3 regions of the Methylobacterium sp. NMS14P genome follow, and region 1 is predicted to be linked to each of the others. Evidence: riboswitches for the same ligand, from Rfam matches in the RefSeq annotation. Region 1 holds a riboswitch; each other region holds the start of a gene.

Region 1 (7,632 bases):
GCCACTTGAAGAAGGCCAAGAAGCAGGCTGGAGCCTGGCGGCTGTACTGAGTACCGGGTGGTAGGGCCGGGGGCTGGCTCGTCAGACGAGCCGCATCTCGCCCGGCTTGAGACCCAGGCTCCGTGTCAGGTCCCGCGAGAGGGCACCGACAACCTCGGTCTCCATGCCGTCCTCGGTCAGTACGTCCACGTGCGCAAGCGCGGCCTCAGCCGAGGTCGCGACCACGGCGTAAACGCGTATCGCCTCGCGCTTCCGGCGCACGGCAACCAGATACGCCGTGCGCTTTCCCTTCTTGCCGCCGCCGACCTCAGCGGTGGCGAATTGCCCGGCCTTGCCCATCAGTCCTTATCGGGCTTTTCCTTGGTGATGGCGCCCGTCTTGGGATCGACGTGGAACTCCATCTTCACGCCGTTCTTCATGCCCTCGCCTTCCCAGTGGCCGTCGTCAGCCTCCAGTTCGGTGATGCTGGAGTAGCCCGCATCCATCAGCTTCTGCTTGACCTGCTCGGCGGGCATCCAGTCGGCCCCGGGCTTGTCGCTCTTGGCGATGGCAGGGCCTGCCAAGCACATGGCCATGGCCAAGGCGATCGGGGCAAGGGTCCGGGATTTCATTAGCCGCCTCCATTCCAGCAATGCCCGTCAACGGACAGCGCGAAGGACGGTTGCCCCACGTCGGCCGTGAAGCCAGAGCAGGCATGCCCGTCGGAATGACCGGGATGTCCCGCCCGGTCTGGCCACGCCGCGGCGAGCGAGGGTAACAGCCTGCGATAGGAAAGCAGGCTGGGATATGCTGATAGAGTCCATCATCGGAATGACGCGCCGCCGCTGGCAGGCCGAGCGGCCGTTCGAGGGCCATACGAAGGAAAGCCTTCATCGCAAGCTTCGGAGCCCGGCCGTACGAGATGCCGTGAAGGAGCAGCTGCGTCGAGAATTGGCGCTTCGAGAGCGGGATCCGATCTCGACCTAGGACGTCTAAAGCCTACCGACCCTAGTTCTTGGTATTGTCGGCTAGGCGATATCGCGGCAACGAGCGACCCGTCCCGGACGCCACACATCTGAACAACGTGTTTCCATGCGTTGACGGATGGACGCATCGCAGCCTAGCTTGAGCGGGACGGTTCCCCTCGGGGATCAAAAGGGAACGCGGTGAGGCCACGCCCGTGAGGGCTCGACCGATGCCGCGGCTGCCCCCGCAACTGTAAGCGGCGAGTCCTTCATCACGACGTCACTGGGCGGCCTCGCCCGGGAAGACGATGAGAGGGCGACGACCCGCGAGCCAGGAGACCTGCCGTCAGCCGTGGTCACACGCGGAGCTTGCCGGGCGGGGTGTCCTGGGAGGTGTCGCGGCGGCGTGGTTCCTTGGAGGACGCGACCGCCGAGGCCTCGTTCGCGGTGACGTGCCACAGCCGTCCCCCGAGGCCGTCCCGTGTCCTGTTCCGTTCCCTCCGCGCTTCGGCGTAGCTTGGCGCTGTCATGCGCCGCATCCGCGCTGCTCGTCTCCATTCCCGCCCTCGCGCAGCAGGTCGCCGCGCCGTTCGCCGATGCCCAGGGAGGCGCACAGGCGTCGGTCTCCCTGTCCGAGATCTCGGTCTCGGCCACGGGCGTGCCGACGCCGATTGCCAACACAGGATCAAGTGTCACCGTGCTCACCGACCGCCTGCTTCAGGAGCAGCAGCGCCGGACGGTGCCGGATGCCCTCCAGCAGGTGCCCGGCCTCAACGTCGTGCAGACCGGCGGCGCCGGCGGCCAGACCTCGGTCTTCATCCGCGGCACCAACTCGAACCACGTGAAGGTCCAGATCGACGGCATCGACGTCAACGACCCGTCGACCCCGAACCGTGCCTTCGACTTCAGCCAGTTGCAGACCTACGACCTCTCGCGGATCGAGATCCTGCGCGGGCCCCAGAGCGGCCTCTATGGCGCAGACGCCATCGGCGGCGTCATCTCCGTCGTGACCAAGCGCGGCGAGGGACCGGCCCGGGCGACGGCGACCGTCGAGGGCGGCTCGTTCGGCACGTTCAACCAGTTCGGCAACATCTCCGGCTCGGAGGGCATCTTCGACTACTCGGTGTCGGTCGGCCACATCCGGCAATCCGCCGTCCAGGTCACGCCGTTCGAATTGCTGCCTCGCGGGGTGCCGTTGCGGACCGCCTTCACCGACATCAAGACGGTCTCGACCAAGCTCGGGGCGCAACTCACCGACGAGTTCCGCCTCAACTACGTGCTGCGCTTCTCCGACAGCACCTATCTCGACCAGGCCGACGGCGGCTTCCCGTACGTGCCACTGCCCTACCGGAACCTCAACGACCAGCAGCAACTGATCATGAGGGGCGAGGCCGAGTGGACGCCGGTGCCCGGCTTCCACAACGTCTTCGGGGCGAACTACTCGAAGTTCGACCGCCTGTTCGCCGGCCCGCTCGACCCGCTCGCGCCGCCGACGCCCACCACCTACCTCGGGGAGCGGACCCGGTTCGATTACCGCGGCGACTGGCAGGTCTCACCCGGCAACCTCGTCCTGTTCGGGGCACAGCGCGAGGACGAGCGCTTCGAGACGACCGGCATCGACCGATCCAACGGCAACACCGCCGGCTTCGCCGAGCTTCAGACGACACCCTTCGCGGGAGCCGCGCTGGTCGCCAACATCCGCCACGACGCGAACGACCAGTTCGGCGGCGCGACCACCTTCCGGGTGGCGCCGAGCTACATCGTGCCCGGCACCGAGACCCGCCTGAAGGGCAGCGTCGGCACCGGCTTCAAGCCGCCGACCCTGAGCCAGCTCTATCAGGACTATCCGGGCTTCCGCTTCTTCGGGAACCCGAACCTACGGCCGGAGGAAAGCTTCGGGTTCGACGGCGGCTTCGAGCAGCCGCTGTTCGACGGCTTCATGACCGTGGGTGCGATCTACTATCAGACCGACTTCAAGAACCTGATCCAGACGGCCTACTACCCGACCTTCTCCACCAACGTGAACGTCGGCCGTGCGACCGCCTTTGGCACCGAGAGCTTCGTAGCCCTGCGCTTCAACGAGTTCTGGAGCGGGCGGCTGGACTGGACCACCACGGTGACGAAGGACGAGATCGCCCACCAAGAGCTGCTGCGTCGGCCACGCAACAAGGTCAGCGCGACCGCGATCTGGAACCTGATGCCGGGCTTGACCATGACCGGCACGCTAATCGTGTTGGGGTCGTTCGTGGACGGCAATCGGGACTTTTCCGTACCCCGCCTGAAGGCCCCCGGCTTCACGCTGGTGAACCTCTCGGTCAACTACGCCTGGAGCGAGACCCTGACGGTGTTCGGGCGGATCGATAACCTGTTCGACCAGCGCTACCAGAACCCGACCGGCTTCCAGGGTCCGGGGCTCGCCGTCTACGGCGGCGTCCGCGTGACGTCGTTCTGAGGTCGCCGATGCCTTCGCGCCTCGTGATCACCTTCGCGGCCATGATGTCCGCCGTACCCATGGGCGCGGCGGCGGCACCCGTGCGGGTAGTCTCGATGAACCTGTGCGCCGACGAGCTCGTCCTGCGGCTGGCCGACCGTGACCAGGTTCTGGCCGTCACCTACCTCGCCCGCGACCCGCGCGGGTCGACGGTCGCGACCGAGGCGGTCGGGCTGCCGGTGACGCGGGGGCTCACCGAGGAGGTCGTGGCCCTGAAGCCCGATCTCGTCATCGCCGGTGCCTTCACGACACGCTCCACGGTGGGCATGCTCAAACGCGTCGGCGCCCCCGTGCTCGAACTCGGCGTGCCGGCCGACCTCGACGGCGTCCGCGCGCAGATCCGGCAGGTCGCGGCGGCGCTCGGCCATCCCGAACGGGGCGAGGCGATGGTGGCGACGCTTGATGCGCGTCTTGCCGCCATCGTGCCGGCTAGGCGGCCTCTCCGCGCCCTGGTGATGCGCCCGAACGCCTTCACGGTGGCACCCGGCGGGCTCGGGGACGCGCTGATCCGCGCCGCCGGCCTCGTCAACGTCTCGGCCGAAATCGGGCGTGACCGTTTCGGGCAGGTGCCCCTCGAAGCGGCGGCGCTGGCGAACCCGGACCTGATCGTCGTCGACGAGGGCGCACCGGGCTCGCCTTCGCTCGCCGACACACTCCTGCACCATCCGGTCTTTCGGGCTCTCGCGCGGGCACACCGGACGGTCGACATCCCGAACCGTTTCTGGACCTGTCCGGGGCCGCAGGTCGCGGAGGTGGTGGCGCGCCTCGCCGACGCAGTGAATACGCAGGCACCTCGGCCATGAATGCGCCGGTCACCTCGCTCCGTCCAACGGACTCCCGTCGCCTCGGAACGCCGCGCGCCCGGCGAACCGTCATCGCCGTCTTGGGGCTCACCACCCTCGCGCTGACGCTCGCCTCCATCGCCATCGGCTACGCACCCTTCGACGTGCCCGCCGCCTTCGCGGACCTCGTTACCGGTCGCACGACGCTTCCGGCCCTGGTCCTGTGGGAGCTTCGCATCCCGCGCGCCCTGCTCGGAGTGCTGGTTGGCTTCAGCCTCGGCCTGACCGGCGCAGCGCTGCAGGGCTACCTGCGCAACCCGCTCGCGGACCCGGGCATCCTCGGCATCTCCTCCGCGGCGGCGCTTGGCGCGGTGGTCGTGTTCTATGGTGGCTTCGCCGCTACCGTGAGCCTTGCCCTACCGCTCGGCGGCATCGCGGGCGCCGGCGTGGCCGCGCTTCTCCTCAACGCGCTCGCCGCCCGCGGCAGCAGTACCCTCGGGCTGATCCTCGCGGGAGTCGGGCTGTCGAGCTTGGCCGGGGCACTGACCGCGCTGGCACTGAACCTCTCGCCGAACCCCTACGCGGCCCTGGAGATCGTGTTCTGGCTGATGGGCTCTCTCAGCGACCGTAGTCTGGACCACGTGCTCCTGTGCCTTCCGCTGATGGCTGTCGGCTGGGCTCTCATGCTGTCGACAGGCTCCGCCCTCGACGCCCTGACGCTTGGCGAGGACACCGCCGCGAGCCTCGGGGTCGGCTTGGTGTCCGTGCGCCTGCGTCTCGTCACCGGTGCGGCCCTGGCTGTCGGCAGCGGGGTCGCGGTTTCGGGTGCTATCGGCTTCGTCGGCCTCGTCGTGCCGAATCTGATGCGGCCCCTTGTTGGTGCTCGCCCCGGCGCGTGCCTGCTGCCGAGCGGCCTCGCGGGGGCGGTCCTGGTCCTCGCGGCGGATATCGGCGTGCGCCTGCTCGCCACCCGGCCGGAACTCAAGCTCGGCGTGGTGACCGCTCTGGTCGGGGCGCCATTCCTGATCGTGCTGCTCCTGCGCAGCCGCGGGAGGCGGGCATGAGCTTCGGCCTGCACGACACCCAGGTGACGCTGGATGGACGGACCATCCTCTCAGACATCGGTCTCACCCTGGAGCCCGGCCGCTTCGTCGGGCTGGTTGGCCCAAACGGAGCCGGCAAGACCACACTCCTTCGTGTTCTGGCGGGGCTCATTGTCCCGACGCAGGGTCAGGTCACCCTCGACGGCCGTTCGTTGTCCGGCTTGGCCCGCGAGGAGCGTGCCCGCCGCATCGCCGCCCTGTTCCAGGGGACCGGCGTCGGCTGGCCGATGACGGTTCGTGAGATTGTGGCGCTCGGCCGGCTGCCGCACCGTCGTGCGTTCGCATCCCTGGCCGAGGCCGACGAGATTGCGGTGGCGCGGGCTATGGCGCGGACAGACATCGCCCATCTCGCAGCCCGAGCCGAGCCGACCCTTTCCTCGGGAGAGCGCATGCGCGCGTTGCTCGCCCGGGCGCTCGCGGTCGCGGCGCCGTGGCTTCTCGTTGACGAACCGGTCACGGCCCTCGACCCCGCACACCAACTCGACGCGATGGCGCTTCTGCGGGGCGTCTCCCGGGACGGCACCGGCGTCGTCGCAGTGCTCCACGACCTAACGCTCGCGGCCCGGTTCTGCGACCGCATCGTCGTGCTGGCCGGTGGCCGCCTCGTCGCGGACGGCACCCCGGAGGAGGCCCTGACCGACGTCATACTGACCGAGGCGTTCGGGGTCAGGGCCGAGCGGGGCTGGGCTTCGGACGGAACCCGATACATCCTGCCCTGGGCGCGGTCCGGGGCTCAGACGGAGGAACGCGATGACGTCACCACCACGGGCTGACGCGGTCACGACCCTGCTGCGGGACGCACTAGCCGACCCCGGCACCGCCTGGAGCCTCGGCAGCTTCGGGGCCATCGCCGAGTTCATGCGCGATCCCGACGAGGCGGTGTCGCCGCTGCCGGACGGGCGCATGGGTCTGGCGACGGAGCGGGGCGCCATCGCGCTCGCTCCCAGTCCCGACCTGCGTCCGGTGGCCTACGAGACCGCCATCGCGACCGGCTGGAACCACGCCGTCGCCCTTTGCCTGCCTGAGGCGAACTGCGGGATGAACCGGCGCGGCGTGGTTACGGAACTCGGCCCGGACCGGGACGCCGCCCGCGAACGGGACCGCGACGCTATCCTGTTCGATCTGGGCCTCGGCCTTCTGGCGGTCGATGCCTGCGTGCGCACGAGCGACCCGGAGGCCATCGCCTGTCTGCGGTCCGGCGTCGGACTGCCGCTGTTCGACCCTGCGAGCCCCATCGGTCGCCAACTCGTCGCGCTGAGCCCCCACCGGGTGTTCATCGCCCGGGTCGGCCGCATCGAGGTCTATGCCCCGATCCCGGGCCCTGGCGGCACCAGCCCGGAGGGACCTCACACGCACGTCCTGCCCAAGCTCCTGCGCGGCGGCCGCACTCATGCGGCAACCACCCCGATTCTGCCAGGCTGGGTTCCCTGTGCCGGCATTCATCCGGCTCACCCCTACAAGGACATGATGGGCCAGAGGATCGCCTTCGACGTGGCCCGGCACGACGCCTTCCAGACCCTCCTCGACCGGTGGGGTGATCCTGATTTGCTCGCGGCTAAGCGCGGCTGGGGGCTCGGGCCGGACAGCCTTGTGTCCAACCGCCACGCCCAGGCCGCTCGCCGCGTCGCCGAGGTCCAAGCACGCTATCTCCGTGGTGACACCGTCGAGGCCGACCCCGAGATCGATGAGGACGAGGATGTCGCCCACCATGCCTAATCCCGCTCTTCATGGACGATGAGAGATACCCGCGCCGGCAGAGGGTGATCGGGCTGATCGGATGCCCCGGCGCCGGCAAGACTACCTACGCGCGCCGCTACGACCCGCTGCAGGGCTGGGTGCACCTCACCCTCGACGACCTGCGCCAGACATTCTGGCCGCCGGACCGTCACGTCTACTGGCAGGTGCGCCGGAAAGGTTGGGACGACGAGGCGCGCGGGCTCCTTCATAACGTGAAGGTCGCCGCTCTGGATGCGGCCCTGGCGGCAGGGTTCAGCGTGGTGATGGCCGACACCCACCTGACCCGCGAGGTGTTCGAGGCCGAGCTTGAGGTCATCGAGCGATGCAGTCTCTCGGTCGAGTGGAAGGTGTTCGACCTTTCTTGGGAGATGCTCCTCGCCCGCAACGAGGCCCGCGGTGGGATCGCGCCTTCCCACCGTCAGCCGGAAACCGTCCTGCGATTAGCTTACGATGCTTTCCGAGCATCCGACGCCTGGTGGCGCTCGCTACCTCCGGATCAGGTCGAGTTCATCGGACCCTGATGCATGCCGACCTCGCCCAGGGCTGTTCGCTCTCGTTAGCTTCAAGGACAATAT
Region 2 (7,632 bases), 2.5 Mb from region 1:
AGCCGGTTCGCGGATCGGGTCGTCGTTCTCGACGACGGGCGGGTCGTCGACTCGTCGCCGTGTCGACCGAGGCTTGAGCTCGAGCATCCGGCCGCGCGCGAGCTCGTCGACGCCGTCCTCCCGGCCCTCCCAGCGGGTGCAAGCTGATGCAGCGGATTACCGTCACCCTGGACCACGAACTCGTCGACGCCGTTGACCGGATCGCGGAGGTCCGCTGCTACGCGGGCCGTTCGGAGGCGATGCGCGACCTGCTGCGCCGGGGCCTCGCGGAAGCGCGCCGCGAGCGCGATCCCGACCACGCCTGCGTGGCGACCTTCACCTTCGTGGCGGAAGCCGGCGTGCGAGACCTTGGGCAGCGCCTCGCGGAGGAACAGCGGGCAAGGCATGACCTCGTCATCACGCAGGTGCAGGTGCCACTGGACCACGAGGCGGCGCTGCACACCCTCGTCCTGCGCGGGCGTGTCCGGGAGATCCACGCCTTCGTCGACGCAATCGCGACACAGCGCGGCGTGCGCCACGACAGCCTGTCGATCATCCCGGCGCGGATCGAGGTCGTGGACCACCCGCACGGGCACACGCCCCATCCCCACGAGCATATCCGGACGTGATGATGCGGGTGCTCCATCCGGCCCGGGCCCCTGTCCGTCGGCGGGTGACCCGCCCGTCACGTGGCGCGCGAAACGGCACCGGTCTCGCCCTCGCGGCCGTGCTCGCCACAGGGACGCCCTCGAGCGAGGCGCGGGCGCAGGAGAGCGTGGCGCTGGAAGAGCTGTCGGTCGAGTCGGTCGGAGCCGGCTCGCCGTCCGGCACGACGACCGCCGCCGGCACGATCGGCCTGATCGGCCTGATCGGCCCAACACCGGGCTACGGAGCCGGGCGGGCGGTCAGCAGCACCAAGACCGACACGCCGCAACTGGATGTCCCCCAGGTGGTCACGGTCGCGCCGCGCGAGGCCATCACCGATCTCGCCGCCACCCGGGTCGACCGGGTTTTCAATTACCTGCCGGGCGTGGCGCAGCAGAACAATTTCGGCGGCCTCAGCATCTTCAGCTACGCCATCCGCGGCGTCACCACCTCGGAGATCTACCAGAACGGCTTCCCCCTCAACCGCGGTACGCCGCCCCCGCCCGACGCGCAGAACATCGAGCGCATCGAGGTTCTGAAAGGGCCGGGCGCCGGCCTGTTCGGACGCAGCGATCCGGGCGGGCTCGTCAACATCGTCACCAAGCAGCCGACCGCCCAGCGCTTCGTCGAGTTTGGCAACCAGCTCGACTCGTTCGGCCTGACCCGCGGGACCGTCGACGCGGGTGGTCCGCTCACCGAGGACGGCACCGTCCTCTACCGCTTCAACTTCGCGGCCCAGGGCGCGGGCAGCTTCCGCGACTTCGTCGACAGCGACCGGCTGCTCGTCGCTCCGGTGGTGAGCTGGCAGATCACGCCGGACACGCGCGTCACCGTCGAGGCCGACATCCAGCGCAACCGGATCATCTTCGACCGGGGCGTGATCGCCATCAACAAGCAGCTCGGCTTCCTGCCGATCTCGCGCTTCCTCGGGGAGCCGGGGCAGAGCACCATGAGAGCTCGCTCAACGTGTACCGCGTCTACCCAGGATCGCCGAGGCGCGTCACCGGGTCGCTCACGGTCAGCTTCTGACCCTGCGGCTCAAGGCGGGCGTCGTCGACGGTATTGTTCGCGCCAGATCGAAATCCGCTTTGAGGGTTCTGTTGGGGGCTGCCGTATGATCATAGCACGCCGCAAGCAGCCCCTCACGGGACAAGCATATTGCAGATTGACCTAGAGGTACTTGAGCCAAGCGATGTCGCGCCGCGACGCCTTGAGGCGCGAGAACCATGCCGTCGGGAAGTAGAGGGGCGCGATCAGCCCAGCGGACCACACGAGAATCCACGCATAGTTGCCGACGCCGAACACGGTCCCCTGCGTCGCGCCCCAGGTCGCGAACGCGCCGTGGTAGAGCAGCCGCAGAACCGTCAGGTGAAACAGGTAGAAGAAGAGCGGCGCACCGCCGAACACCGCCAGCGCCGCGACGACCGGGCGGTCGCCCATGCGCTCCAATAGGACGAGCAATAGCGCCCCGCTCCCGAGCGTCAGGAGCAGGAACAGCAGCGATGGCGGATACTTCGTCAACGCGAAGAAGCTCATCGCGGTCCGCAAGGCGCTCTCGTCGACGATGAACCAGGGCCTGTCCCCGTAGCCGTTCGCCAGACGCAGCAGCGCGAAGGTGACCAGCAACGTGATGCCGACGGCAGCGAAACGGCGCTCGCGCCGACGTGTGGCGACACCGGGGAGGAACCACGGACCGATGGCATAGCCGAGCGCGATGACACCGATCCAGGGAAGCACCGGATAGGTCGTCTTCGCGACCAATCCGAAGGGAAGGGGAATGACGTCGCGCTGGTGCAGCATGGCCCAGACGGTAAAGAGGGGGTTGTCGGGCTGAAGTTGAATCGGATCGAGGAGGTTGTGTCCGCAAACGACCAGCATTCCGACCGCGAATAACGCCGAGCGCGGCAGGCCGATCAGCGCTGCCAGGACGATCATGCACACGCCGATGCACCAGATCACCTGAAGCCAAAGCGTCGGGCTGGCGACGCCCCAGTACAGTTCCGAGAGGTAGAAGACCTCCAGGGCCATGAGCACGAGACCGCGCTTCACGAGATAGGCGCGCGTCTCCGCCAGGGTGTGCCGGGCGCTGAACAGGTACGCGGCCACGCCCGTCAGCACGATGAAGATCGGCGCGCACAGGCTGGCCGCGAGGCGGGCGAGATACAGGGCTGGCAGGGCGGTCCTGGCATCGACTGGATCGGCGACCGGCACGTGCAGAAACCAGGTTTCACGCAGGTGGTCGAGGAGCATCAGCACCATCACCAGCCCGCGCAGGGCGTCGATGGACGCGAGGCGTCCGGTCGCGGCCGGTGCCTTCGTCGACGCCTGCAGCGTTCCAGGATGCACGCCCATCAGAAGCGCGCCGTCATGCTGACGGTCACCCGCCGCGGTTCGCCGACGCCGACCCAGAATGTGTTGTAGGAGCGCTCGTAGTACGTCTCGTCGAAGATGTTATCGACGTTGAGCCCGAAGCGCAGGTTCTCGTAGCGGTAGTAGGCCAGGGCGTCGGTCAGCACGTAGCCAGGAAGCCGGAACCGCTCGTTGCCGCTGTCCCCGAGACGCGAGCCGACGGCCCGAACGCCACCGCCGAACCCAAAACCCTTCCAGTCGCCGGCCTGGACCTCGTAGACCCCGAGCAGGCTGCCGGAGTGGCGCGGGATGTTGAGGAGCGGCGAGCCGACCCGCAGGACCTCGTCGCGGGTCACCGCGGCGTCGATGAAGGCGTAACCGCCGATCACCCGGAACTCGGGCGTCACCTGTCCGACGAAGCTGAGATCGAAGCCCTGGCTCCGCACCGCCCCGGCGGCGATCTGGAAGAAGAAGTCCCGCGGGTCCGTTGTCAGGACGTTCTCCTTCTCGATGTGGAACGCCGCGCCGGTCACGCTCAGGCCGGTGAAGAGGTCGAGCTTGATGCCGGCCTCGTAGCCGAAGCCGGTCTCTGGGGCGAAGGGACGGGTCGCGATGTCGAAGCCGGTGTTGGGACGGAACGAGGCCGCCACGTTGCCGTAGAGCGAGAGGAAGGAGAGCGGCTGGTAGACGAGACCCGCGCGGGGCGAGAAGCCGGTCCGGTCCTGCTCCGTGCGCTCGTTGCCGACCTTGTCGCGGAAGGTCTGGTTGTAGAAGTCGGTCCGGTTGCCGATGAGGAGCTTCCATTCCGGGCTGAGCGCGATCTGATCCTGCACGTAGACGGCGGTGTTCCCGACGTTCTCGCTCGCGCTGTAGCGCCGCGTGAAGGGCGGCTTGGGCTGGCCGTAGACCGGGGTGAACAGGTCGATGGCGAAAGGGTCGAGCCGCGGCGTCGAGCGAAGCAGGTTCTCGGTGCTGTTGTAGCGCTCGTGCTCCAGGCCGAGCAGCACGGTATGGGCGAACGGCCCGGTGTCGAAGTGCCCGACGAGCTCGGCCTGCCCGATCGCCACGCCCCAGGTGAAGTCGTGCCGGCGGAACTCGCGCAGCAGGGTACGGCCGTCATCGAGGAGGCCGGTCGCGCCGGTCTGCAAACCGGTCAGGCTGCCGGTGTTGAAGTGTCCGGCGACTCTGAGCTGCCAGTCGGCGTTGAAGGCGTGATCGAGGCGGATCTGCAGGATCCCGGCCTCCGACACGGAGTCGTCGCCCGGCTCACCGAAGAAGCGCGAGCGCGGGACGAGGCCCAGGCGGTTGTTCACCGCGGTGGTGCCGCGGTCGAAGGTCTGGCGGTTGCGCAGGTACTGAGCCTCGACGGTGAGCTTGGTCTCCGGGCTGATCAGCCAGCTCACCACCGGTGCGACCAAGACGCGGTCGCCGTCGACGAAATCGCGAAAACTGTCCTGCCGGGAGAGCGCGCCATTGAACCGGTAGAGGACGGTGCCTTCCTCGTTCAGCGGCCCGCCGGCATCGACGGTGGTGCGCGCCGTGCCGAAGCTCCCGAACAGCGTGCCCGTCTCCACGAAGGGCAAGGCCACGGGCTGCTTGGTCAGGATGTTGACGGTGCCGCCCTGGTCGCTGCGCCCATAGAGTGCCCCGCTCGGTCCCTTGAGCACCTCGATGGACTGCACGTTCTGGGTGTCCGGCGCGCCGTTGTAGCCGCGGGCGATGTTGAAGCCGTTGAAGAAGATGTCCTGGGTGGCGAAGCCGCGCACCGAGTAGAGCGCGAGGTTCTGGGCGCCGAAATCGTTCTGCTTGCCGACGCCCGGCACGTAGTCGAGGGCGCGCTCGACGCGCGTGGCGGCAGTATCCCGCAGGACCTCCTGGGGCACGACGTCGACCTGCTGCGGCAGCGAGAGCCGCGGCATCACGGTCTTGGTCCCGCTGTAGAGATCCCTGACCTGGTAGGTGGGGGCGGCGGTGTAGCTGCCCTCGACCGAGAGCGGGTCGAGAACGACCGCCTCTGTGGCGGCGTCGGCTCGTAAGCCCTGGGCGGTCGCCGGGGTCAGCCCAAGGAATACGAGAGCGAGTGATGCGACGGATGCGCGAAGCCGCCATTGCGGCGCGGGACGGGACACGGACTCAAGACCTCGGGACGGCAGTGGCACGTCACCGCGAACGAGGCCTTGGCGACCACCTCACGAGGCAGCGCTTTGACACCCGTCAGGACACCCCGCCCGACGCGTTTCGCGTGTGACCACGGCTGACGGCAGGTCTCCTGGCTCACGGGTCACCGCCCTCGCACCGTCTTCCCGGATGAGGCTCATCCAGTGACGCGGTGGTGCTGGGCTCGCCGCTTACAGTTGCGGGGGCAGCCGCGGCATCGGGGAGACCCTCACCGCGTTCCCTTTTGATCCCCCGAAGGGGGAACCGTCACGATCCAGCTACAGCCTCACGAACTCGTGAGTCAACGCGAGCCAACAATCCATCCGGCGAACGTCGCAATCCATTCGGCGATAGGCGCACCACCGTTTCAGTCGTCCCCAGAAGGTCGTGTTGAGGCGGTCTTGCGCCGCTTGCTGAGACGCACCCCACGGGCCATTGTGGTGGCACAGATGCCTCCGCGGCCGATCAAATAAGTCTTTGATGTGTAATGTTTTTCTAAATCATACGGCGGCATCCCCTCTCCGCCAGTCTCTCCGTCAAAGCACCCGAAGACCGGCGTCCTCCCGCTGTCTTGGCGCCTGTCCCTCGCCCCTGTGAAGCCCGCAGGCCGCGGTCAGAAGCTGTACCCAACGCGCAACCGCATCTGATGGCGGTCGAAGCTCGACAGGTCGAGCGGTCCGGGCTCGCCCATCGCCTGCCCGGCCACCTGGAAGCTCCAGGTGAACGAGGCCCAGGCCTGGGGTGACAGGGTCGTGTAGGCGGTCGGTCCGAGATACACGGCCTCGCCCGCGAACCGGTCTAGCGCCAGGCCGTCGTAGGTCCGGGCATAGCGTGCCTCGCCGCCGAGGAAGAGGCCGGGCCGGACGCAGTAGGCCAGCGCCCCCGCCACCTCGATCCCCGATCCGCGCACGGGCGCGTCCATCACGGTCAGCCGCGTCGTGGAGAGCGCGAAGCCGACATTGACGGCGGCGATCAGCTTGCCGGGGATGATCTCGCGGTCGGCCAGCAGGCCGATCTCGGTGCCGAAGCTGCGCGCCGGCACGCCGGACCCGCCGTCGACGGTTCCGTAGCCCGGCACGATACTGAGGGTCAGGCCGAAGGGGGCCGCCCGGCGATCCAGCAGGCGCAGCCGGGTCTCGAGGAAGCCGCCGTTGAAGCCGCCCGTGGTCCGGGTCGGGGTGCCCGGCGCGCCGATGTCGTAGGCGTTGAAGGTGACGCCCGGGGCCAGGCGGAAATCGTTGGTCAGCGGCACCTTCAGGGCGAGGGAACTGTCCACGGTCAGGAAGCGGGCGACGCGCCGGCCGAGGCGCCCGCTCGTCTCCCATTCCAGCTCCGCCTCCCCGGGAACGCCGAGGTCGCTGCCCTCGGTGAAGCCGAACAGATGCTCGCTGTCGAGGTCGCCCGGCGTCAGGTTCTCCGCAGCGGTGGGCAGGGACTGGGCCAGGGCCGGTCCCGCGGTGAGCCCCAGCGCCGCGGCGAGGCCGAACAGGGCCCATCCTGGAGCCGAGAGGCGACGCGGAGCCCCGATGTGCGGCATAGCCCGAACCCATAATTATAGCTGATGCTATATCTAATAGGATGGGCGATGTTGGTCCGTCAACGGTCGAGCGTGCTGGATTGGTGGGTCGACGAAGGTCCGGTCGCGAATCCGGCGCGGCGGCGCCGGTCGTCGACCGTTGGACGCGCCGCGAAGCCGCACCGCGCCCGCGCTCCGGCTCACGCCTGTCCGGTCTCGGGGGTTGTCCCGGCCGGGGGCGGGGCCGCGACCGGACCGGGCTGCCGCCCGCGGGCGCGGCGCTCCTCGATGCGCTGCAGGATCACGTAGAAGGACGGCACGAACAGCACCGCCAGGCAGGTCGAGGCGAGCATGCCGCTGAACACCGTGATGCCGATCGACTTGCGCGCCGCGGCCCCGGCCCCGGAGGCGGTGACGAGCGGCAGCACGCCGAGGATGAAGGCGAACGAGGTCATCAGGATCGGGCGGAAGCGCAGCCGCGCCGCCTCCACGGCGGCGGCCGCGATGTCGAGGCCGGCCTGCCGCTTCTCGCGGGCGACCTCGACGATCAGGATGGCGTTCTTGCTCGCCAGCGCGATCAGCAGGATCAGGCCGATCTGCGTGTAGAGGTTGTTGGCGACGCCGAGCAGCAGCAGCGCCCCGACCGTGCCCAGCAGCGCCAGCGGCACGCCGAGCAGGACCGCCAGCGGCAGGATCCAGCTCTCGTACTGTCCGGCCAGGACCAAGTAGACGAGGAGGATGGCGAGGGCGAACACGAGGTAGATCTGCGCGCCGACCGCCTTCTCCTGGTACGACATCGCCGTCCAGTCGTAGCCCGTGCCCGGCGGCAGCACCTTGGCGGCGATCTGCTGCATCAGGTCCAGCGCCTGCCCGGAGCTGAAGCCCGGCGCCGCCCCGCCCACGATCGTGGCGGTCGGGTAGAGGTTGTACAGGCTGATCAGGGACGGCCCCTGCACGGACTTGATCTCCACGACGGTGCCGAGCGG
Region 3 (7,632 bases), 2.0 Mb from region 1:
CGTGTTGGCCGGACGCCCGTCCAGGGTCAGCCGGAATCCATCGGCATCCTCGGAGAAGTCGGCTTCCTTGTAGAACCGCCGGGGCAGGGCCGGCTTGGCGTGGCCGCGGGCTGCCCGGACCGGATCCGGCTTGTCACCGTCGCTCGGCTGCCCGAGCCAGTCTGTCGTCTGATCGCTCATGGAGGCGAGATAGGCGCTTCCGGCCCCGCGCGCGAGCCTCCCGCGCTCAGGCGTCCGTCGCGAGCCCCTCCAGGAGCAGCGCCTCCAGCGCCGCGGCACTCGGGACCACCGTCACGGCCCCGGCGCCGTAGAGCGCGTCCGGAGGATGGTAGCCCCAGGCGACGCCGATCGCGGTGGCACCGGCCGCCACGCCCATGGCGACGTCGAAGGTGGTGTCGCCGACCATCACGGTGGCCTCGGGCTCGCAGCCGGCCTCGCGGATCGCCTGCTGCAGCATGGTCGGATCCGGCTTCGACGGCGCGTCGTCGGCGCTCTGGGTCGTGGCGAACCAGCCCGCCCAGCCGTGATGCGCGATCAGCCGGTCGACACCGCGCCGCGACTTCCCGGTGGCGAGGCCGATCAGCACGTCGGAGCGCGCGTGCAGCCGGGTCAGCAGGTCGGCCATGCCGGGGAACAGGGGCTCCTCGTGGGCGGGGTCGAGCCGCAGGCGGTTGTAGGCCTGCTTGTAGCTCTCCGAGAGTTCCGCGACCGGCCCGTCCTCGCCGACCAGGCGCCGGAACGCCTGCGGCAGCGACAGGCCGACCACCGACAGAGCCTCCCGTCGCCCGGGCGCCGGCAGGCCGTTCTCCGCGAACGCCACCTCCTGGGCCGCCACGATCAGGTGCTGACTGTCGACGAGGGTGCCGTCGACGTCGAAGACGATGAGCCTCATCGCGGCCGACGCGCCGCGAGCCGCGCCGCGAGCAGCCCCGACGGCGCGGGCGGGCGGATCCCGCTCTCCGTCACGGCTTCCGGCCCGGCTGTGCCGGCGCCGCCGCGGCGGGCTGCCCGCCGGGGACCCGGGTCCGCTCGTAGCCGAGCCGGCAGCGGATCAGGAAGCGCCGGCGCTTGCCGCCGCGCAATCCGCGCTGGTGCGAGGCGCGGTTGCACGCCGCGTAGGAGCGCCGCCGGCGCTCCGCGCGGGCACTGTTGGCCGTGCGCGGGGCGGCCTGCGCGGGCGCCGCGCCGGGTGCGGGCGCAGTGGCCGGATGCGGGGCCGCCGTCTCGGGCGGGTGGGTGCCGTTCGCCGTCGGCGCCGGCCTGGTCGTCTCGCCCGGTGCGGCATGCGCGATCGGCCCGGTGAGGCACAGGGCGGCGAGGCAGGCCAGCATCGCGAGCTTCATGTGTCAGGGTCTCGAACCGCCGGGAACAGGCCCCGCGGCGGATCGGCGGGGCGCGGGGCAGCATATGAGGCGGCGCGGCCGGTTGCCAAGGCATGCGTCGCGCGGGACGCCCGGATGGTACCCCGGTTTCACCGGGATGCCGCGGCGCGACAGGGCGCTCGCGGGAGGGTTAGTGCGGTGACAGGAAGGGTGATCCGGCGATGAACCTCGTGCTGCTGCCCGGCTTCATGACCGACACCGACCTCTGGTCGGACATCGTCGGACGCCTCGCCGAGGTCGGTCCGATCACGCACGGCGATCTCACGCGCGACGCCGCCATCGCCGACATGGCGCGCCGCGTCGCCGCGGAGGCGCCCGCGCTCTTCGGGCTCGTCGGCTTCTCCATGGGCGGCTACGTCGCCCGCGCGGTGGCGCGGCTGGAACCGGACCGTGTGGAGGCGCTCGTCCTCGTCGCGACCTCGTCGCGCGCCGACACGCCCGCCCAGGCGCGCCGGAAGGCCGCCGCAATCGCCCATATCCGCCAGCAGGGCTACCGGGGTCTCAGCCGCGCGGCGATCCTCCAGTCGGTGCACCCGGACCGGGCCGGCGACGGGGCCCTCCTGACCCGGATCCGGCAGATGGGCGACCGGCTCGGCGGGGAGGTCTTCCTGCGCCAGGCCAGGCGGGCGCGGGAATCAGACCGCGACCGCCTCGGCGCGATCGGCTGCCCGACCCTGGTCGTGGCGGCGGCTCAGGACGCCCTGCGGAGCCTCGACGAGGCAAGGGAACTCCGCGACGGCATCCCGGGCGCGACCCTGACGGTGATCGACGGGTCGGGACACATGCTGCCGTTCGAGGCCCCGGACGCCCTCGCCGACGCGATCGTGCCCTGGCTGCGGGCTCAGGCCTCCGGAGCCTCGACGATCGGGTCGTAGCGGGCGGCGTCGAAGCCCAGGAGGTTCCAGCTCTGGGCCATGTGCGGCGGGAGCGGCGCGCTCACGTCGATCGGCTTGCCGGTCCGCGGGTGCGGGATGACGATCCGCCGGGCGAGCAGGTGGAGGCGGTTCTGGATGCCGCCCGGCAGCTCCCAGTTCTCGACCGAGAAGTATTTCGGGTCGCCCACGATCGGGTGGCCGATATGGGCCGCGTGGGCGCGCAGCTGGTGCGTGCGGCCGGTGACCGGCTTGAACGACAGCCAGGACAGCTTCTGGGCGGCCTGATCGACCATCGCGTAGTAGGTCAGCGCGTGGCTCGCGCCCTCGTCGCCGTGCTTGGCGACGCGCATCCGCGCGTCGGCGTCGGTGGGCTCCTCCTTGGCGAGGTAGGTCGAGACGCGTCCCTGCCGGACCCGCGGCACGCCCGCGGTGAGCGCCCAGTAGATCTTCCGCGCCGCCCGGGACCGGAAGCTCTTGGCCAGCGTCGCGGCGGCGAGCCGGGTCTTGGCGATGATCAGGCACCCGGCCGTGTCCTTGTCCAGCCGGTGAACGAGGCGCGGCTTCTGGCCGTCCGGACCCGTGAGGGCGGCGAGCAGGCCGTCCACGTGCCGGACCGTCCCCGAACCGCCCTGGACCGCGAGGCCGAAGGGCTTGTTGAGGATCATCATGTCGGCATCCTCGTAGAGGATCAGCGACCGGATGAAGGCGGCGTCGTCCTGCTCGCGGGCGGCGCTGCGCGGCCGCTCGGTGGGCTGGTCGAGGCGCAGCGGCGGCACGCGCACGCTCATGCCCGGCTCCAGCCGGTCGTTCGGCTTGGCGCGCTTGCCGTCGACCCGCAACTCGCCCTTGCGGACGATGGTCTGCACGCGGGTGAAGGGCAGGAGCGGGAAGCGGGCGGTGAGGAAGCGGTCGATCCGCATCCCGGCCTCGTCCGGCTCGACGGTCAGGGTCTGCACGCCGGAGGCGAGGGTCGCGGAGGCGGCAGCGCGCTGCTCGCGCCGGGTCGGACCCGGCGCGGGGGCAGAAGCGGGGGCAGGGGCGGTGGCGAGGACCGGGGAGGGGGCCGCCGAGCGCCTGGCCGGCGGCCGGCTGCCGGGCTTGCCCGCCGCGGCATCGCGCGGTGCGGCGGCGTCGCGGCGCGGCTTCGGCGGCCGGGCCGGCGCCGGGGCCGCAGCGGCCTGCGCACCCCAGGGATCGCGGGTGCCGGCATCCTCGCCGCGGTTGCGGGCCGCGCGCTCGGCGGCGTCGCGGGCGCTGGTGCGCGGGCCCGTGCGGGCGCGGCCGTCGGCCTGGGCCTTGCCGCCCCTGAACTTGCTGGTGCTGAACTTGCCGGCCTGAGGCTTGCGCCCCTTCGGCCCGCCACTTTTGGGAGGTCGTGTCGTCATGCTTCCGCCGGCACCCGTCTTCGCGTCGGACGGAGCGTCCGGGCGCGTGGGCCGCGGCGTCGCGGACGTCCGGACCGATGGGATTGCCCGGCTGTAGCATCGCCCGCGCCGAGCGGCAAAGGCGGTGGACCGGCTCGGTCCGTCAGGGCTCCGCACCCCACGCGTCGCGGAGCGGGGCCTTCAGGCCGGCGGGGAAGAGATCCGGACCGCCCGGCACGTCGAGCCCGTCCAGATCGCACCACCGCGCCACGCAAGCGGTGCCGGAATCCTCGTGGAAGACGAAGCGCTCCTGCCCGTCGAACCGCCCCGGCGGCAGGGCGACGGGGAACAGGAACAGCACCTCGTGACCGACCTGCCCCTCATGCGTGAAGATGTTCTCCATGACGCGGGGGCCGCCGAGCACCGAGACGGTGACACCGAGCTCCTCCCGGAACTCCCGGATCAGGGCGTCCTCGACCCGCTCGCCGAACGCGACGCTGCCGCCGAGGGGCCGGACGCCTTTCAGCCGCCCGTCATCCGCGCGGACCTCCGCCACGAGCAGGCTGTTGCCGCGCCGGGGCAGACCCAGCGCCTTCACGCGAATCTCCGCAGGGGGCCGCCAGACCGTCATCCCGCACGGGCTAGCCCGCCGTCGGTGAGGCCGCAACGGGCCGACGTGCCGCGCGCCGATCCACGGCAACAACCGGACATACGGTTGACGCCCGGGCACGCTGCGGCCAAGCTGTGCGCGACGGTTCCCCTCGGGGATCAAAAGGGAACGCGATGAGGGGCTCGCCCCGAAGCCGCGGCTGCCCCCGCAACTGTAAGCGGCGAGCCCTTCACCACCACGTCACTGGGTCACCCCGGGAAGACGGTGCGAGGGCGGCGACCCGCGAGCCAGGAGACCTGCCGTCAGCCGTGGTCACACGCGAAACGCGCCGGGCGGGGTGTCCTGGCGGGTGTCGAGGCGCCGCCAGTCCCGAGGGGAGGCGGTCGCCGAGGCCTCGTTCGCGGTGACGTGCCACAGCAAGCGCGCCCGCGACGCCGTTCCCCATGCCCGTCTCCGCCGTCCCGAACCACTCGAGCCCTGTCGCAGGACGCCGTCGCGCGCCCGCGCAGGCAGAGGCTGCCGGACAGCGGTCGCATTGTAATGTTATTACAATGCTTGTACGACGCGGGGGCCGGCGCGCGCCGTGCACGGACCGCTTCTCCCATGTCTCCATCGACCTATCGCTCCTGCCTCGGCGGGCGGGCCCCGCTCTGCGGCGTTCTCCTCGCGCTCCTCGCCAGTCCGACCGCCGCCCAGGACGCGGTCACCCTGGACGAACTGTCCGTCGCCGGCGCGGGCGGTGACCCGGGCCGCCTCCCGCCGAACGGCCTCAACCTGCGCACGCCCGACCGGACCGCGAGCCGCCTCGGCCTGACGCCGCTGGAGACGCCGGCCAGCCTCGACATCGTGTCGGGCGAGACCGCGCGGCTCCGCGGCCAGGACACGATCGCCGAGGCCGTGACCCAGGACGCGACCGGCATCACCACCATCGCGGCGCCCGGCAACGGCAACGGCGCGTTCACGTCCCGCGGCTTTGCCGGCCCGAACTCGATCCAGCAACTCTACGACGGCACGCGCTTCTACGTCGGCGCCAATACCGTGACCTTCCCGTTCGACACGTGGAACGTCGAGCGGATCGAGGTGCTGCGCGGGCCGTCCTCGGTGCTGTACGGCGACGGCGCCATCGGCGGCGTCATCAACGTGGTGCCCAAGAAGCCGGTCTTCGTGCCGATCAACGCCGCCCGCGCGGTCATCGGCACCGACGGGGTCGCGCGGCTCGCCCTCGATTCCGGCGGCCCGCTGGGCCAGGCGGAGTACGGCGACACCTTCGCGTACCGCCTCAACGTCAGCGGCAACCGCGCCGACGGCTGGATGCGGCCGGAGGGCGATTTCCGCAACCTCGCCGTCTCCGCAGCCCTGCTGTTCCGGCCGAGCGCCGACCTCGCCTTCACCCTGAGCCACGATCTCGGCTACCAGGAACCGGCCCGCTACTGGGGCACGCCGCTCGTCGAGGGACGCATCCCGGATCTCATCCGGTTCAACAACTACAACGTCCGCGACGCGAAGATCACCTGGGCCGACAACTGGACCCAGCTCAAGACCGAGTGGTCCCCCTCGGCCGACATCACGATCCGCAACACCGCCTACCGGCTCACCAGCCGGCGCCACTGGCTCGACGTCGAGCAGTACAGCTACAACCGCGGCACCGGGCTCGTGGACCGGGGCGACTACCTGGAGATCTACCACAGCCAGGAGCAGGTCGGAGACCGCCTCGACGCGACCTTCCGGGGCAGCCTGTTCGGGTTGCCGAACCAGTTCGTGGCCGGCTTCGACGTGAACCACATCGATTTCCGCCACACCAACAACTTCTACTTCGACCAGACCACGAGCGTCCCGCTCACCGGCTACGATCCGGGCCTGTTCCCGCAGAACGGGCGGGCCCGTCCGGCCTACGCCACGCAGACGAGCCAGGCCTCGGTCTTCGCCGAGGACCGGCTGATCCTGTCGGACAAGCTCTCGTTCCTCACCGGCGTGCGCCTCGACGTGCCGACGCTGAACCGCGAGGATCTGCAGACCGGATCGCGGTTCGAGAAGACCTACCGGGCGCTGGGCTACCGGTTCGGCCTCGTCTACAACCCGACGCCGGACAGCGCGCTCTACGCCCAGTACAGCTTCGCCACCGACCCGGTGAACAGCCTGATCACGCTGTCGCAGTCGCTGGCCGGCTTCAAGCTCGCGACCGGCGATCAGGTCGAGATCGGCGCCAAGGGGCTGGCCTTCGACGGCGCCCTGGAATGGACCGTGGCGGGCTACCGGATCGTCAAGGACAACCTGATCTCGGCGATCCCCGGCCAGCCGACGCTCTCGACGCAGGTCGGGAGCCAGTCCTCGCAGGGCTTCGAGCTGGCGCTGGGCTGGCGGTTCGCGCCGGGCTGGCGCCTCGACGGCAACCTTGCGCTCCTCCACGCGCAGTACGACCGGTTCGACCAGACGGTGGGCGGCGCCACGGTCTCGTATGCCGGCAACCAGCCGATCGACGTGCCCGAGCGCGTGGCCAACCTCTGGCTGACCTGGGACGTCGCCCGCGACTGGACCGCGCGGGTCGGGCTGCAGAACGTCGGGCAGGTCTACAGCGACTTCGGCAACACGGCGCGTCGCCCGGCCTACAACCTCGTCAACGTGGTCCTCGACCATCAGGTCACGGCGGAGTCGCGCCTGTCCCTGCGGGTCTACAACCTGTTCGACAAGGTCTACGCGATCTCGGGCAACGCCGTGAACGGGGTCGGCACCAACTGGCTGCTCGGGCGCCCGCGCTCGGTCGAGGTCGCCTACACGGTGACGTGGTGAGCCTGCCGCGCCGGCTCGGCAAGGCGGGACGGCGCTGGCTGCTCCTGTTCCACCGCTGGGCCGGAATCGCCGCGGGGCTGCTCTTCGCCCTGTGGATCGGTTCCGGGCTGGTGATGCTCTACGTGCCGTTCCCGGCGCTCACCGCGGCCGAGCGCCTGTCACGGCTCGGCCCGATCGCCTGGGACCAAATCATGGTCTCGCCGGATGACGCTCTCCGCGCCGGCGGCCTCGGCGGCGTGCCGGCCGCCTTCGGCCTGGAGATGCGGGGCGGGGAGGCCATCTACCGGATCGCCGACCGCGACGGCGGCCGGGCCACGGTCTCGGCGCGGACCGGCGCGCGCCTCGGGCCGGTGACGCCGGAAGACGCGCGGCGTCTCGCGGGGGAGGGGACGCTGGAGGCGCGCGTCGAGCCGGTCGAGCGCGACCAGTGGACCGTCACGGCCCGGTACGACCCGCTCCGCCCCTTCCTGAAGGTCGCCCTCGACGACCCGGCGGGGACCGAACTCTACGTCTCGCGGGTCACCGGCGAGATCGCCCTCGACACGACCCGGTCCGAGCGGGCCTGGAACTGGGTCGGCGCCGTGGCGCACTGGATCTACCTCACGCCGCTGCGC

What was found. A riboswitch is a leader RNA that binds a small molecule or an ion and turns the genes downstream of it on or off. The one in region 1 is predicted to bind cobalamin.
Region 2: linked by a shared signal. The riboswitch ahead of LOK46_RS25765 (TonB-dependent siderophore receptor) and the one ahead of LOK46_RS14050 (TonB-dependent receptor plug domain-containing protein) in region 1 are both predicted to bind cobalamin.
Region 3: linked by a shared signal. The riboswitch ahead of LOK46_RS04555 (TonB-dependent receptor) and the one ahead of LOK46_RS14050 (TonB-dependent receptor plug domain-containing protein) in region 1 are both predicted to bind cobalamin.

Annotation. Positions count from the first base shown of each region.
Region 1 covers NZ_CP087106.1:2,914,655-2,922,286, reverse strand. Annotated here, with positions in the region: gene LOK46_RS14065 (hypothetical protein) at 1-50, shown strand, start outside; gene LOK46_RS14060 (hypothetical protein) at 82-339, opposite strand; gene LOK46_RS14055 (PepSY domain-containing protein) at 339-611, opposite strand; cobalamin riboswitch at 1,098-1,306, shown strand; gene LOK46_RS14050 (TonB-dependent receptor plug domain-containing protein) at 1,426-3,396, shown strand; gene LOK46_RS14045 (ABC transporter substrate-binding protein) at 3,405-4,238, shown strand; gene LOK46_RS14040 (FecCD family ABC transporter permease) at 4,235-5,281, shown strand; gene LOK46_RS14035 (ABC transporter ATP-binding protein) at 5,278-6,093, shown strand; gene LOK46_RS14030 (DUF6925 family protein) at 6,071-7,036, shown strand; gene LOK46_RS14025 (AAA family ATPase) at 7,048-7,578, shown strand.
Region 2 covers NZ_CP087106.1:5,411,194-5,418,825, forward strand. Annotated here, with positions in the region: gene LOK46_RS25745 (ATP-binding cassette domain-containing protein) at 1-147, shown strand, start outside; gene nikR (nickel-responsive transcriptional regulator NikR) at 147-608, shown strand; partial or broken gene LOK46_RS25755 (TonB-dependent siderophore receptor) at 611-1,624, shown strand; gene LOK46_RS25760 (DUF1624 domain-containing protein) at 1,795-2,976, opposite strand; gene LOK46_RS25765 (TonB-dependent siderophore receptor) at 2,976-4,892, opposite strand; cobalamin riboswitch at 5,216-5,414, opposite strand; gene LOK46_RS25770 (hypothetical protein) at 5,744-6,667, opposite strand; gene LOK46_RS25775 (efflux RND transporter permease subunit) at 6,847-7,632, opposite strand, start outside.
Region 3 covers NZ_CP087106.1:955,140-962,771, forward strand. Annotated here, with positions in the region: gene LOK46_RS04525 (ATP12 family chaperone protein) at 1-180, opposite strand, end outside; gene LOK46_RS04530 (HAD-IA family hydrolase) at 227-892, opposite strand; gene LOK46_RS04535 (hypothetical protein) at 963-1,343, opposite strand; gene LOK46_RS04540 (alpha/beta fold hydrolase) at 1,544-2,257, shown strand; gene LOK46_RS04545 (RluA family pseudouridine synthase) at 2,224-3,642, opposite strand; gene LOK46_RS04550 (NUDIX hydrolase) at 3,785-4,219, opposite strand; cobalamin riboswitch at 4,357-4,549, shown strand; gene LOK46_RS04555 (TonB-dependent receptor) at 4,835-7,018, shown strand; gene LOK46_RS04560 (PepSY domain-containing protein) at 7,012-7,632, shown strand, end outside.